Regions from separate parts of the Oribacterium sp. Sow4_G1_1 genome, predicted to be linked through region 3. Evidence: predicted binding sites of a transcription regulator. Region 3 holds the regulator's gene; each other region holds the start of a gene.
The links. The regulator HrcA, encoded in region 3, represses chaperone genes, less so after heat shock. The targets are predictions, from matches to a motif close to TGTTAGCACTCNNNNNNNNNGAGTGCTAACA.

Region 1: ACTQ52_RS06635 (co-chaperone GroES) is a predicted target of HrcA. The motif match lies at 2,791-2,821, and genes of this name have one in related genera.
Region 2: clpB (ATP-dependent chaperone ClpB) is a predicted target of HrcA. The motif match lies at 1,524-1,554, and genes of this name have one in related genera.

What each region holds. Positions count from the first base shown of each region.
Region 1 covers NZ_JBQKLS010000008.1:25,926-30,944, forward strand. Annotated here, with positions in the region: gene ACTQ52_RS06625 (hypothetical protein) at 1-446, opposite strand, end outside; gene groL (chaperonin GroEL) at 526-2,145, opposite strand; gene ACTQ52_RS06635 (co-chaperone GroES) at 2,272-2,562, opposite strand; gene ACTQ52_RS06640 (MATE family efflux transporter) at 3,248-4,696, shown strand.
Region 2 covers NZ_JBQKLS010000003.1:15,263-20,281, reverse strand. Annotated here, with positions in the region: gene ACTQ52_RS02775 (phospho-sugar mutase) at 1-1,405, shown strand, start outside; gene clpB (ATP-dependent chaperone ClpB) at 1,603-4,191, shown strand; gene ACTQ52_RS02765 (hypothetical protein) at 4,333-5,019, shown strand, end outside.
Region 3 covers NZ_JBQKLS010000015.1:1,937-6,955, forward strand. Annotated here, with positions in the region: gene dnaK (molecular chaperone DnaK) at 1-1,283, opposite strand, end outside; gene grpE (nucleotide exchange factor GrpE) at 1,412-2,059, opposite strand; gene hrcA (heat-inducible transcriptional repressor HrcA) at 2,113-3,150, opposite strand; gene ACTQ52_RS09665 (3D domain-containing protein) at 3,355-3,933, opposite strand; gene ACTQ52_RS09670 (3D domain-containing protein) at 4,377-5,019, opposite strand, start outside.

The sequences.
Region 1 (5,019 bases), on a different contig from region 3:
AGCAGTGCATCGGTCACTTCGATATACATGCAGGTCTTCTGCCCCGCACGGTTGTATACATAGCCGAACTTCCGATCGGCCGGACAGTCGCCGGCACAGTCGATGACCTTCGCGTTCTGGAGCTCTGCACGGACCGCGTCCGAGTTCTGCGGAGCGAGTACGATCAGCTCGGAAGCATTCGTATCAACCAGCTGACGACGGCGCGTCTTGTTGAGGATCTGGTCCATCGTGAAGCCACCGCCGACATAGGTATACTCATACTCCACCTTCGAGAAGAGCCAGACCACGTAGGTGCCGAGGCTCACCGCGATGAAGAGCAGGATGCCGAACACGTTATAAAACGCAAACAGCAGTGACAGTACGGACAGCGCGCCCGCGATCACCAGCAGCACCGTCCAGTAGGCCGGCTGCTTTCCCTTCGTCATGTGCTCGATATAATCATCCATCTGTCATCCTCCTTTTTCCTTGGTTTCAAAAATCCGGGCCGCGATGCGACCCGGATTTATTATAACGCTTTTTATTTAATTAGTACATTCCACCCTGTGGCTGTGCTGGCATAGCAGGTGCCGGCTCCTTGATATCTGCGACTACGCTCTCAGTGGTGAGCAGTGTAGAAGCGACGGAAGCCGCGTTCTGAAGAGCGGTTCTGGTTACCTTCGCCGGATCCAGGATACCGGCCTCGAGCATGTCGACATACTCCTCGTGGAGTGCATCGAAGCCATGGCCGACCTCTGTGTTCTGTACGTTGTTGACGATAACAGCGCCCTCGAGACCTGCGTTCGAAGCGATGGTGAACAGCGGAGCCTCCAGTGCCTTGTAAACGATTCTTGCACCGGTCTTCTCATCACCCTCGAGTGACTCAACAACCTTCTTCACAGCCTCCTGTGCGTGAATGTAAGCGGATCCGCCACCTGCGATGACGCCCTCTTCCACTGCGGCACGGGTTGCGTTCAGCGCATCCTCCATACGAAGCTTTGCTTCCTTCATCTCGGTCTCAGTAGCTGCACCGACCTTGATGACAGCGACACCACCAGCGAGCTTTGCCAGTCTCTCCTGGAGCTTCTCGCGGTCGAAATCAGAAGTTGTGGTCTCGATCTGCTTCTTGATCTCAGCGACACGGCTGTCGATATCCGCCTTCTCGCCCTCACCATCGACGATGGTGGTCTTCTCCTTCGATACCTTTACGCTCTTTGCGCGGCCGAGCTGCTCGATGGTTGCATCCTTGAGCTCGAGGCCGAGGTCTGCGGAGATCACCTGACCGCCGGTCAGGATCGCGATATCCTGAAGCATCTCCTTACGTCTGTCACCATAGCCCGGAGCCTTGACCGCAACGACGTTGAAGGTACCTCTCAGCTTGTTGACGATGAGGGTTGTGAGTGCCTCACCCTCGACATCCTCTGCGATGATGAGGAGCTTTGCGCCCATCTTTACGATCTGCTCGAGGAGCGGAAGGATATCCTGGATGTTGGAGATCTTCTTATCGGTGATCAGGATGTACGGATCATCGAGATTTGCCTCCATCTTATCCATATCGGAGCACATGTAAGCGCTAATGTAGCCTCTGTCGAACTCCATACCTTCGACGACGTCCAGCTCGGTCTGCATGGTCTTGGACTCCTCGACGGTGATGACACCATCCTTGGAAACCTTCTCCATCGCATCGGCAACCATCTGGCCGACCTGCTCGTCACCAGCTGAGATGCCGGCAACCTTTGCGATCTGATCCTTGCCCTTTACCTTGGAAGACTGTGCCTTGATGGACTCCACAGCTGCTGCCACGGCCTTCTGGATACCCTTACGAAGGATGATCGGGTTTGCACCCGCCTCAAGGTTCTTCATACCTTCCTTCACGATCGCCTGTGCAAGCACGGTCGCTGTGGTGGTACCATCACCGGCGACATCATTGGTCTTCGAAGCAACCTCACGAACGAGCTGTGCGCCCATGTTCTCATACGGATCCTTCAGCTCGATGTCCTTCGCGATGGACACACCATCGTTGGTGATCAGCGGAGCACCGTAGCTCTTATCGAGTACTACGTTTCTGCCCTTCGGTCCGAGGGTTACCTTTACTGTATTTGCAACTGCATCCACACCAGCTTCGAGAGCCTTTCTGGCCTCGACACCATACTTAATTTCCTTAGCCATAGCTTTATCCTCCTGATTTACGAAGCATCCTCTGTTCTTCGTCCAATGCTTCCTTCTCTACATCCTCATGTCGGTCTGACGTCCTGCCCACTTCTGCGTGGACCCGACGCGACATCCCGTCGGATGTTACTTCTCGATGACTGCCAAAATATCGTTCTGCTTTACGACTGTATACTTATGTCCGTCAACCTCGACCTCAGATCCCGCATACTTCGAGAAAAGAACGTGATCGCCGACCTTCACCTGCATGGTGATGTCCTTACCATCGACCACTCCACCAGGACCGACCGCTACAACGAGTGCCTGACCCGGCTTCTCCTTATCATTCTGACCTGGAAGAACGATACCGCTTGCAGTGGTCTCCTCCATCTTCTCCTTCTCAAGTACGACTCTGTCAAATAATGGAACCAGTTTCATTTGATTGACCTCCTTAATATCTGCTTTCAGCCCTTCGGCTTTTCGCCTCCCGGCGATGCTGTTTATATGAAGCCCGGCACGCATGCGCTGTCGACCGATCACTTCATCCTGCAATCATGCTGTTTTCCCAGCACAAGCGCCTGATCTCCCGATCTTCCAGCCATCGATCATCCGATCGCTCTGCGTCCAGCCTTCTTTTCTAACAACAAAACGTATTATAGAACGGTCTGTTAGCAACGTCAAGTGGTGAGTGCTAACAATTTGTAGATTTCACATTTCCTTCACAAACACGCGCGCGGCCCGGAAATTTGTAACAGTTCAGGCAGGGGACCCGGAGGGGCGGCAACGGAGGCACAGTACTCCGAGACCGGTTCAATCTAAGCCGGGGACCCTAAGCGGCACTAGGCCCTCTGCAATCACTGAGTTTTCTTTATGAAAACTCAGCGTTGCAGAGGGTGCTAAGGAAAAAGTACCAAGTGCCGCTAAGGGGACCCGGCTTGATTTCACACGGTCTCTATGTATGGCCTCCGTTGCCGCCCCTCCGGGGACCCACCGCCTGAATTCTAATGAAATTTTCCAGCTTATATCAGCCATAAACGTGTACTAGTTTCCAAATCCTCTGCGATTCGCTACAATAATGAATTAAACGCAGGCATTCATACACTACCTATATCGAGGACTTACCATGGCTCAACATAATCTCGCGAAGGGCGATCTCTTCCATAATATGCTTCTGTTTTCACTCCCATACCTTCTCAGCTACTTCCTGCAGACGCTCTACGGGCTCGCGGATCTGCTCATCGCGGGCCGCTTCAATGGCGCTGATGTCATCTCGGCGGTTTCGATCGGTTCACAGGTTATGCACATGGTGACCGTCATGATCGTCGGCCTCGCCATGGGCACCACCGTTACGATCGGGCGTTTCGTCGGTGCAGAGGACGAAGACGGCATCCGACGCGCCATCGGGAACACGATCACCCTCTTCGCGATGATCGCCGTGCTGGCCACCTGTGCCCTGCTCGGACTCACACAGCCGATCGTCCAGCTGCTGTCGACACCGCCCGAAGCCGTCCCGGGGGCCCTCGCGTACCTCCGCATCTGCTTCGCCGGCATCCCCTTTATCGTCGCGTACAACATCCTGAGCTCGATTTTCCGCGGCATGGGTGACAGCCGCAGTCCGATGCTCTTCATCGCCGTGGCCTGTGCCCTCAACATCCTGCTCGACCTCCTCTTCATGGGGCCAATGCAGCTGGGCGCAGCGGGTGCAGCGCTCGCGACGGTCGTGGCGCAGGCCGCGTCGGTGGCGTTTGCGCTCGTCGGCATCCGGAAGACAACCGCGGGCAGCCGGCAGCATGGTACCGCCGACGTCCGGAATACTTCTGTGGAAGCAGCCATAGAAAACAGGGTGGAAACGCAGATCCATGCATCCGAAGGCGCAGCGACGTCTTCAAACGAACACGCCTGCGCGGATCGCAGCGCCTGGTGGGACCCGGCGATGCTGCACCAGATTCTCAGCATTGGCCTCCCGATCGCCTGCCAGGACGGCTTCATCCAGATTTCGTTTCTGATCATCACCGTGATCGCGAACCGGCGTGGTGTCGACATCTCGGCGGCAGTTGGGATCGTCGAGAAGACGATCAGCTTCCTCTTCCTGGTGCCGTCCAGCATGCTGTCGACCGTGTCGACGATCGCGGCGCAGTCGATCGGTGCCGGCGATCCAGCGAGGGCGCGCCAGACACTCCGGTACGGCGTCGGCCTCGCCAGTGGCATCGGGCTCCTCTTCGCGATCCTGTTCCAGTTCATCTCCGTGCCGTTCTTCACGCTGTTCACGAAGGATCCGGTCGTGCAGGCACTCGCGGTGCAGTATATGTGCACCTACGTGCTCGACTGCGTGGTCGCCGGCATTCACTTCCCATTCTCCGGCTTCTTCAGTGCCTCCGGCCTGTCGATCCTCAGCTTCATCCATAACCTCTGCTCGGTGATCCTCGTCCGCATCCCGGGCGCATGGCTCGCCACGAAGCTGTTCCCGGACACCCTCTACGCGATGGGCCTCGCCGCCCCTGCCGGCTCCCTTCTCAGCGCCCTCATCTGCATCGCCTTCTATCTCGCGCTCCGCAGGAAAGGCCGCGTGTAAACAGATATTTCTGGAATCGTGATTACGAAATCTGAGCTATAGACACAATTTTTATATTAGCCTTTGCGTATTCAGTCGGCTCGATAAAGATCTTCGCCTGGTTGAACTTTACGGTATTCCGGTTCCGCAGTGTTCCCTCGGCTCCTAAAGATCTTCGCCTGGTTGGACTTTACTCTGCTCTTATCTAATTTTGCGTGATTTCGAAATTACTGGATATGTTTTTTGCTCGAAATAGTCGCGGATGACTGCAAACTATCCAATCATAGTTGCTTTTGAAAATAGTGGATATGTAAATCCTTTTTTCCTAAGAGGACTCCGCCCTC
Region 2 (5,019 bases), on a different contig from region 3:
CAACCCCTCGAAGTACAACGGCTATAAGGTCTATGGCGCCGATGGCTGTCAGATCACGACCGAGGCAGCCGCCGAGATCCTCGCAGAAATCGAGGCACTCGACCTCTTTGCCGACATCCGCATGACCGAGTTCGAGATCGCCGGCATCCGCGACACGGCGGAGGCCAATGTCTCCGTCGCGCACAGCGTCACCACCCCGGTCATGCTGGAGACCGCTACGGCCGACGCGACATCGACAGAAAAGGAAGCTGCGTCATCACACAGCGCGACAGCTGCGGTGGACATGGATGCGCCTGCGACTGGACATATCTTCTGGATCGGGGAAGCCGTCTACACCGACTTCGTGGAAAATGTAAAGAAGCAGTCCGTACTTGGTCCGGATGACAGCATTGACCGAAACGTAGCAATCGTTTACTCGCCGCTGAACGGCACCGGTCGCGCGCCGGTGACCAGGACCCTCCGGGAGTGCGGCTACACGAACATTACGCTCGTGAAGGAACAGGAGATGCCAGACGGTCACTTCCCGACCTGCCCGTATCCGAACCCGGAGATCAAGGAAGCGATGGCCCTCGGCATGGACTATGCGAAGCGCGTACAGGCAGACCTCCTGCTTGCAACCGACCCGGACTGCGATCGTGTCGGCATCGCCGTACGAAGAGCCGACGGAAGCTATCAGCTTCTGAGCGGCAACGAGACCGGCATCCTGCTGCTGGACTACATCCTCGCGCAGCGAACGAAGCACGGAACGCTGCCGAAGGATCCGGTGATGGTGAAGACCATCGTGACCATGGACCTCGGCGAGCGCATCGCCGCGCACTACGGCGTCGAAACCATCAATGTCCTGACCGGCTTCAAGTTCATCGGAGAGCAGATCGGTCGGCTCGAGAAGGAGGGCCATCCGGAGCGTTATGTCTTCGGCTTCGAGGAGAGCTACGGCTACCTCACTGGCAGCTATGTTCGTGATAAGGATGCCGTCGATGGTGCCCTCATGATCTGCGAGATGTTCTGCTTCTATAAGACGCAGGGCATCAGCCTCCTCGACCGCCTGCAGGCGCTCTATGCGGAGTACGGCTACTGCCTGAACACCCTCCACAGCTTCACCTTCGAGGGATCCGCCGGTTTCGAGAAGATGCAGAAGATCATGCAGAACTTCCGTACGGATGTGCCGAACGCCTTCGCCGGAAAGAAGGTGGAGAAGGTCCTCGATTACCTGCCGGGTCTCGACGGACTTCCGAAGTCGGATGTTCTCAAGTACCTGCTGAGCGACCACTGCTCCGTCGTGGTACGCCCGTCCGGCACCGAGCCGAAGCTGAAGATCTATATCTCCATCAGCGCGGAGAATCAGGCCGCCGCAGAAGCCTGCGAAGCCACCATCGCCGCTGAACTCGGCGAACGCATGAAGTAATACTTTCATATCAACAAAAGGCCCCGGAGGGGCGCCAGCAGAAGCACAGTATGGCTTTTGCTGGCGCTCCTCCGGGGCCTTTGACTGAACTGTTTTCGTTATAGAAAATTTATAATTTAATTAGCACTCGATGCTTGAAAGTGCTAACAACCGCGCTATAATATTTTTATCCGAAGGAAATAAGGAGGTTCAGTCTTATGAATATTAATAAATTTACACAGAAATCGATCGAAGCGATCAATAACTGTCAAAATATCATCAGTGAATATGGAAATCAGTATGTGGAGCAGGTTCATCTTCTCTACTCGCTGATCACCATCGATGACAGTCTGATCGCACAGCTTCTGAAGAAGATGGGTGTGCCGATGGAGCAGTTTAAGTCGTCCATCACAGAGGAGATCAGTCGTCTCCCGAAGGTATCGGGTGCCGGTCAGATGTACTTCTCGCAGGGGGCGAACCTGGCGCTCACGAAGGCGGAGGAGCATGCGAAGTCCATGGGCGATGAGTATGTTTCCGTGGAGCACATTTTCCTCAGCCTCATGAAGGAAGCAGATCCGACGCTGAAGAAGCTGTTCCAGCAGTATGGCATCACGAAGGATGGTTTCCTGAAGGCACTCGCCGAGGTGAGAGGTAATCAGCGTGTCATGTCCGATAATCCGGAGGACAGCTATGATACCTTAAACAAGTACGGCTACGAGATGGTGCAGCGTGCGAAGGATCAGAAGGATGATCCGATCATCGGGCGTGATGATGAGATCCGGAATATCATCCGTATCCTCAGCCGTAAGAGCAAGAACAACCCGGTGCTGATCGGTGAGCCGGGTGTCGGTAAGACCGCCGTCGTCGAGGGCCTCGCACAGCGGATCGCGAAGGGCGAGGTACCGGAGAGCCTGAAGGATAAGAAGATCTTCGCCCTCAACATGGGTTCCCTCGTCGCCGGTGCGAAGTACCGTGGTGAGTTCGAGGAAAGATTGAAGGCCGTCCTCGATGAGGTCCGTAAGTCCGAGGGTCAGATCCTCATGTTCATCGATGAGCTGCACACCATCGTCGGTGCCGGCAACCAGGAGGGCTCGCTCGATGCAGGTAATATCCTGAAGCCGATGCTGGCGCGCGGTGAGCTCCACTGTATCGGTGCGACGACGCTGAATGAGTATCATAAGTACATCGAGAAGGATGCGGCGCTCGAGCGTCGTTTCCAGCCGGTCACGATCGATGAGCCGTCGGTCGAGGATACCATCTATATCCTGCGTGGTATCAAGGAAAGCTACGAGAAGTACCACGGTGTGACGATCAGCGACAACGCACTCGTCGCCGCGGCGACACTCAGTGACCGTTACATCTCCGACCGTTTCCTGCCGGATAAGGCCATTGACCTCGTGGATGAGGCCTGCGCGATGGTCAAGACCCAGATGGAGTCGATGCCGGAGGACATGGCTGCCCTGCAGAGTAAGATCACACAGCTCAAGATGGAGCAGATCTCGCTGAAGAAGGAGGACGATACTCTCTCGAAGCAGCGTCTCGCCGACATCGAGAAGGAGCTCGCCGAGCTGCAGTCACAGTTCGACACGAAGCAGGCACAGTGGGACAACGAGAAGAAGTCAGCCGGCGACCTGCAGGCACTCCGCGAGCAGCGGGATCAGCTGAAGAAGGATATGGAGCGGGCAATGCAGACGGGCGACTATGCAAAGGCCTCCCAGATCCAGTATGCTGACCTTCCAGCCCTCGAAAAGAAGCTGGCGGACGCGGAGAACAGCGTCCATGGGGAGGATCGTGCACTTCTGCAGGAGACCGTGACCGAGGATGAGATCGGAAAGATCGTCAGCCGCTGGACCGGTATCCCGGTATCGAAGCTGAACGAGTCCGAGCGTTCGAAGGTGCTGCATCTCGGGGATGAGATCCACAAGCGCCTGATCGGCCAGGACGAGGCGGTAGAGAAGGTCGTCGAAGCCATCCAGCGTTCGAAGGCCGGTATCAAGGATCCGACACGGCCGATCGGTTCGTTCCTCTTCATGGGTCCGACCGGTGTCGGTAAGACGGAGCTGGCGAAGTCCCTTGCACAGAACCTCTTCGATGACGAAAACGCCATGGTACGTATCGATATGTCCGAGTATATGGAGAAGTACTCCGTATCGAGACTGATCGGTGCGGCACCTGGCTACGTCGGCTATGAGGAGGGTGGTCAGCTGACCGAGGCTGTCCGCAGAAAGCCATACTCTGTCGTGCTCTTCGACGAAATCGAGAAGGCGCATCCGGATGTCTTCAACATCCTCCTGCAGATCCTCGATGACGGTCGGATCACCGACAGCCAGGGCAAGACCGTGGACTTCAAGAACACCATCATCATCCTGACCTCGAACCTCGGCGCACAGTATCTGCTGGACGGTATCGACGCAAACGGTGAGATCACTGAAGACGCACGGAAGCAGGTACACGACGAGCTCTTCCGCTCCTTCCGTCCGGAGTTCCTGAACCGTCTCGATGAGATTATCATGTTCAAGCCGCTGACGAAGGACAACATCGCGCACATCACAGAGCTCATGGTGGCCGACATCAACCGCCGTCTCGCAGATCGTCAGCTGAAGATCGAGCTCACCGACGCGGCGCGTGACTATGTCACCGAGCACGGCTATGATCCGCAGTTCGGTGCACGTCCGCTTCGTCGTTTCATACAGAAGAACGTCGAAACCCTCGTCGCCCGCATCATCCTCGAGGATAAGGTGCAGGAAGGCGACACCATCACCCTCGATCTGAAGGGTGATCGGCTCGACGCAGAGATCCACAGATAATTCAAAGAGCCCCGGAGGGCCGGTCCTCCGGGGCTCTGAAACTATGATCTGAAACTGTGTCGAAAATTGTAAGCATTCCGTACGCTATTCTGTGCTATACTCCCATTAAGAACGAAGAGAGATCCTTAAAGGAGAAGAGATATGAGACGATTAAACTGGACGAAGCTTCTGGCTAGCGCGACGGCGATGACCCTGCTGAGTGCGATGCCGGCGATGGCCGCATGGCAGTATACCCTGCAGGGCCCGATCGCAATCTGGACCGAGACGACGACCGGACAGCAGGTATGTGTATACGCCGGACAGCCGGCTCCGGACGGCACCCCGGCACCGACCGTCACGATGACCGCCGAAACCTTCACGACTGAGGCCGCGCAGCGCGCAAACACCGCACAGTCCATCGCCGCAGCCAATGCTGCCGTCGATGCGGCGAAGGCCGCCCGCGGAGGAAACGTCGTGCAGGAGACGACCCTGACCACCGAGCAGCTCGCTGCAAACACCGCAGCCGCGAACGCAAACCTCCAGATCGGTGATGTCACCACGATCGCGAAGGTACTGCCGAAGAGGGGCAGTGGCACCGGCCCGAATAATACCTATACGAACGCGACACTCCCGACGATCCAGACCCAGGATCAGAGCCAGCTGAATCAGAGCGGCGTAACCGCCGGCACCTACCTTTCTCCGGCTGGTGTCGCGCAGACGACGAAGACCTATAACTATAACACCACGACCGGCACCTACAGCTACTACGCAAGTGACGGACACCTCGTGACGAACGCAGGCTCCCCGAACGTAGGCCCGACCGCCGGCACGACCACCCAGACCACGACC
Region 3 (5,019 bases):
CCGAGGGTCTTGTTATCTCTTGCGAACTCACGCTCACCCTGTACGACATGAATGTCTACAGCGGTCTGGTTATCCTCTGCGGTAGAGAATACCTGAGAAGCATGGGTAGGAATGGTTGTATTTCTCTTGATGAGCGGTGTTGCCACACCACCGAGGGTCTCGATGGAAAGTGTCAGCGGTGTTACATCGAGAAGAAGAACATCACCGGCACCGGCATCACCGGCGAGCTTACCACCCTGGATCGCCGCACCGATAGCTACGCACTCATCCGGGTTCAGGGTCTTGCTCGGCTCCTTACCGGTCAGCTGCTTTACCTTCTCCTGTGCAACCGGCATACGCGTCGAACCACCGACGAGAAGAACCTTTGAAAGCTCTGCGGCCGTCATACCTGCATCACGAAGTGCATTCTGTACCGGAACAGCGGTTCTCTCAGTGAGGTCTGCGGTCAGCTCCTCAAACTTCGCTCTCGTAAGCGTCATATCGAGGTGCTTCGGGCCCTCTGCGGTTGCCGTGATGAACGGAAGGTTGATCTCCGTGGTGGTCGAAGCAGAAAGCTCCTTCTTTGCCTTCTCAGCGGCTTCCTTCAGTCTCTGAACGGCCATCTTATCCTGGCTGAGGTCGACGCCCTCTGCCTTCTTGAACTCCTCGATCATCCAGTTCTGGATACGTGCATCGTAGTCATCACCACCGAGGCGGGTATCACCGTTGGTTGAAAGAACCTCGATGACACCGTCACCGATATCGATGATCGATACATCGAAGGTACCACCACCGAGGTCATATACCATAACCTTCTGCTCGTCGCCCTCATCGAGGCCGTATGCAAGTGCAGCTGCGGTCGGCTCGTTGATGATACGCTTTACATCGAGGCCGGCGATCTTACCGGCATCCTTGGTTGCCTGACGCTGTGCATCATTGAAGTATGCCGGAACCGTGATGACTGCCTCGCTTACCTTCTCACCGAGGTATGCCTCTGCATCTGCCTTCAGCTTCTGGAGGATCATCGCAGAAATCTCCTGCGGGGTATAGTCCTTACCGTCGATGCTTACCTTATAGTCTGAACCCATATGTCTCTTGATGGAAGAGATGGTACGATCTGCGTTGGTGACGGCCTGACGCTTTGCAGGCTCACCGACGAGTCGCTCACCATTCTTTGTAAAAGCAACGACAGACGGGGTTGTTCTCATACCCTCTGCGTTTGCGATGACGGTCGGCTTACCACCTTCCATAACAGCTACACAGCTGTTTGTCGTACCTAAGTCAATACCAATAATCTTTCCCATAACAATATCTCCTTTATCTAAAACGAAATTATAAAAACTTGTAATCTATCTACTTGCCATCACCGGATTGCTTCCGCGCTCTGGTGAAGGTGCTTCAAACGCCGGTTTCCCGGCGGAATGAACATACTTTATTTTTTAACCTTGACCATCGAGTGACGAACCACCTGGCCCTTGTAGGTATAGCCCTTCATCAGGTCCTGGGTGATCGTATCCTCTTCGGCATCACTCTCAGTATCCGTCATCACGGCGTTGTGCAGGTTCGGATCGAACTTCTCGCCCTCCGCCGGAATGGCCTTTACATCGAGGTCCTCAAACATCTTCTCAAGCTGCTTATAGATGCCGCGTACGCCCTTCGTAAAGGCGTCGTCCTCATCCTCCGGATCGACGGTACCGAGCGCACGCTCGAAATTATCGACCACCGGAAGCAGCTTCTCGATGACCTCTCGTGCACCGAAATCGAAGTTCTGTGACTTCTCCTTCTCGGTCCGCTTACGGTAATTATCAAACTCGGCATAGAGGCGGATGTACTTATCCTTCTGCTCTGCCAGCGCGTCCTCATACTTCTTTTTCAGCTTTTCAGTTTCTGCATCCGAAGCTTCCGGTGTCGCACTCTGCTCAGCGCTCTCTGCCTCTCCGGCATCCTTTGCATTGCTTTCCTTCGTTTCTGTATCCTTCACAGCATCTGCTGCCGGAGCTTCCTGCTCCGCCGTCTTTCCTGCATTGGTCTCCTCGGTGCCCTGCTCCTCAGAAGACTTCTTTAACTCTTCGTCTATCAAGATAACCTCCTATCACATCCTGTCCGGATGTTCCGTTCATTCTCTGTACATCTCTATGACCGAAATGCCTGATCCATCTCTCCCTGAATCTTCGAGAGAACCTCCAGCACTTTTTCGTAATCCATGCGTTTCGGTCCGATGACACCGATCGTTCCTCGAAGCCCGTTACCGAGCTCGTAATTTGCGGTGACCACGGAGCAGTCCGCCATGTTTTCCATCGGCGATTCACTGCCGATGTATACCTGAATCTGATTTTTCTTTTCCGGCTCGTTTCCCTGCACTTCATGGACCAACTCGGCGAGCTCATCCTTCGATTCGAAGGCATTGATAAGGCGGGAAGCATTGTCCGACTCCGTGAGCTCCGGATACTTGAAAATATTCGTAGCACCGGACGTATAGATGCGTGCATCCCCGGATCGGATATCCAGTATGTTGATGATTGCCTGAAGGATCGCACCCACTGCATCCTTATGCTGTGTCCGGGCGAGGATCTGTCCGATCCGCCCCTCGGTGATTTCTTCACCACTCAGGCCATCCAGTGTGTCGTTCAGGAGCATGTTGATACTCAGCATACGGTTAAAGTCCAGCTCATCCTGTCCGCTCAGCATCACCGTTGCGGTTCGAACGATGTTGCCCTGCATCATGATGACGAGAAGCACTCTTCTCGCATCCACGATCGACGTCTGGATGAACTTGATCTTATTCGTATGAATCGACGGCTCGGTGACCACCGCAGCGTAGTTAGTATCCTGTGCCAGATTCTTTACGAGCTGCTTCAGGGTCGTCTCCAGCTTATCGACCTTCTCGAACATCTCCGTTTTCACATCATCGATTTCATGCTGATGATGCTCCATCAGCTGATCGACATAGAAGCGGTATCCCTTATCACTCGGGATACGACCGGCGGAGGTATGCGGCTGCATGATGTAGCCCATTTCCTCGAGGTCGCTCATCTCGTTACGGATCGTAGCAGAACTAAGGCTGAGTCCGGAATACTTGCTGATCGTACGCGAGCCGACCGGTTCACCGGTCTCCAGATAGTTTTTAATAATCGTTGTAAGGATGACCACCTTACGCTGATCCAGCTCCATCTCTGCCACCTCCTCTTCGTCTGTTAGCACTCGAAATATCGGAGTGCTAACATCTATTTGCTATATTACTCGATTTTGGAATGATGTCAAGGATTAGCCTCGATGAATTTGTGAAAAAATCGTGAAGAAAGGGAGCCGACCGCTATGGCCAGCTCCCCTTCTTCACGATATTCTGTTTTTTAAATTCCGTCGAATCGAGGGCGCTTACGGAAGGACGTATACGTCGGCATACGCAAGTATGTTTCGCGCCTCCGCATGGGTGTTATAAAACACATCGATGTGTGCCCCACGCACTCCACCGCCACAGTCCTCTGCGACGTACTCATGGCCGTTGATCAGAAGATGCGTGCCATACGGAATCACGCGTGGGTCGACTGCAACCGTCCTGCCGGCGGTCGCACGTGCGCCGGTCGCGGTACGTGTACCATAGCCCTCGGAGCATCTGGCGCACGGGCAGTAGCCTGTCAGCTTGAAGCGCCCCAGCGGCGTCGCCTGCCGGCCATCGATCGACACCGTCTGTCCCGACAACGGTGTCGCCTGCTGCTTCTGCTTCGCTTCTTCTACTGCCTGTGCAGCATACGTTTCCTGTACGGTGGTGAAGTGTGGGTTGGTGCTGGTATTGAAGAAAAGTACATTGCCCAGGCTCTGAGATGCATAAACGCCGGAGCTTGCGCTCTCATCTGCATACGTACGCATGGACATCGCCATCGTAAGAATCATCAGTACGATGAGCATCGTCATCTTCCCGATCATACCTCTCTGCTTTTGTAGATTTAAACTCAAAATAACCTCCTGTGTGTGCGCCGGTGTCTCTAACTTCTCTTTCCGTTTTTTCTCACATGAACCGGCATGAACGAAGAGCTCCGGATCGGAGCGAGCTCAACGCACGAAAGTATACGGACAAATCCAAAAAATTGTCAAGCCCCTCATCTATCAGTCATACGCTTATACGCGTATGACTGCGCATTATTTCATCGGAGAGTCGAGTGTGTGATTATAAAAAGTTTATAAGATCGTAAGAATTAAAAAAGTGAAAAATCACGCATTTGCGTGTGATTTTTCACTTTTTTCAAGTCTTTATTTTACTGTTTTTTCGCTTCCCGCGTCCTCTTCAAGACCGAAATAAACGGATGAAAACACCCCCTGTTTCGTCTTGCTCCGGCAGCTGTATCGGGACGAATCTCAGCGCCTGTTTCGTGCATCCGCGAGGAGATCGATGTCCCGCTTCAGCTCTTCGGAACGGCCACAAAAACCTCTGCGAAACGGTGTCCGAGGGCGGTCACACCGAAGGCTTCTTCGTAGCTGTTGTAGTAGATATCAATCAGATTTCCCTTCACGGCACTGCCGATATCCTCAACCGTATACACCGTATGATGAATGAAAACCTTCGTCCCCATCGGCAGGATGGTCGTATCCGCCGCGATCGTATGGTCTGCCTTCGGCCAGGTGCCGGAATTGGTTTTTCCATTTCCGTAGTAGCCGGTGATCTGGAAGATGCCGAGGGAGCTGCCCTTCGTATACTTCGTGGACTCCTCGGTCACGACGGCCCCGATCGGTGTTTCGCCTGTACGCGTACCGACGCTCGCCGCTGCTTCCTCCTGTGCGATCTGTGCCGCCAGGTCCGCTGCCTCCGCCTGCTCTGCCGCCAGTTTCTCCTGCAGTGCTGTGGACGGATCCGTCGCGCTGCCCGCTGCTGCCGTCGTCGCGATCGCGCTTCCTGAAGAAGCATTCGCAACCGGCGCCGGGCTCTCTGCAGATGACGCTGTCCCTGTCGTCACGGTCGTGCTCTCCGCAGCCGGCGTGGTGGTACTTTTTCCCTTGCGTCCGCTTCGCGCGGTCACCAGAACCGGCCTTTCTGCACCATCTGTC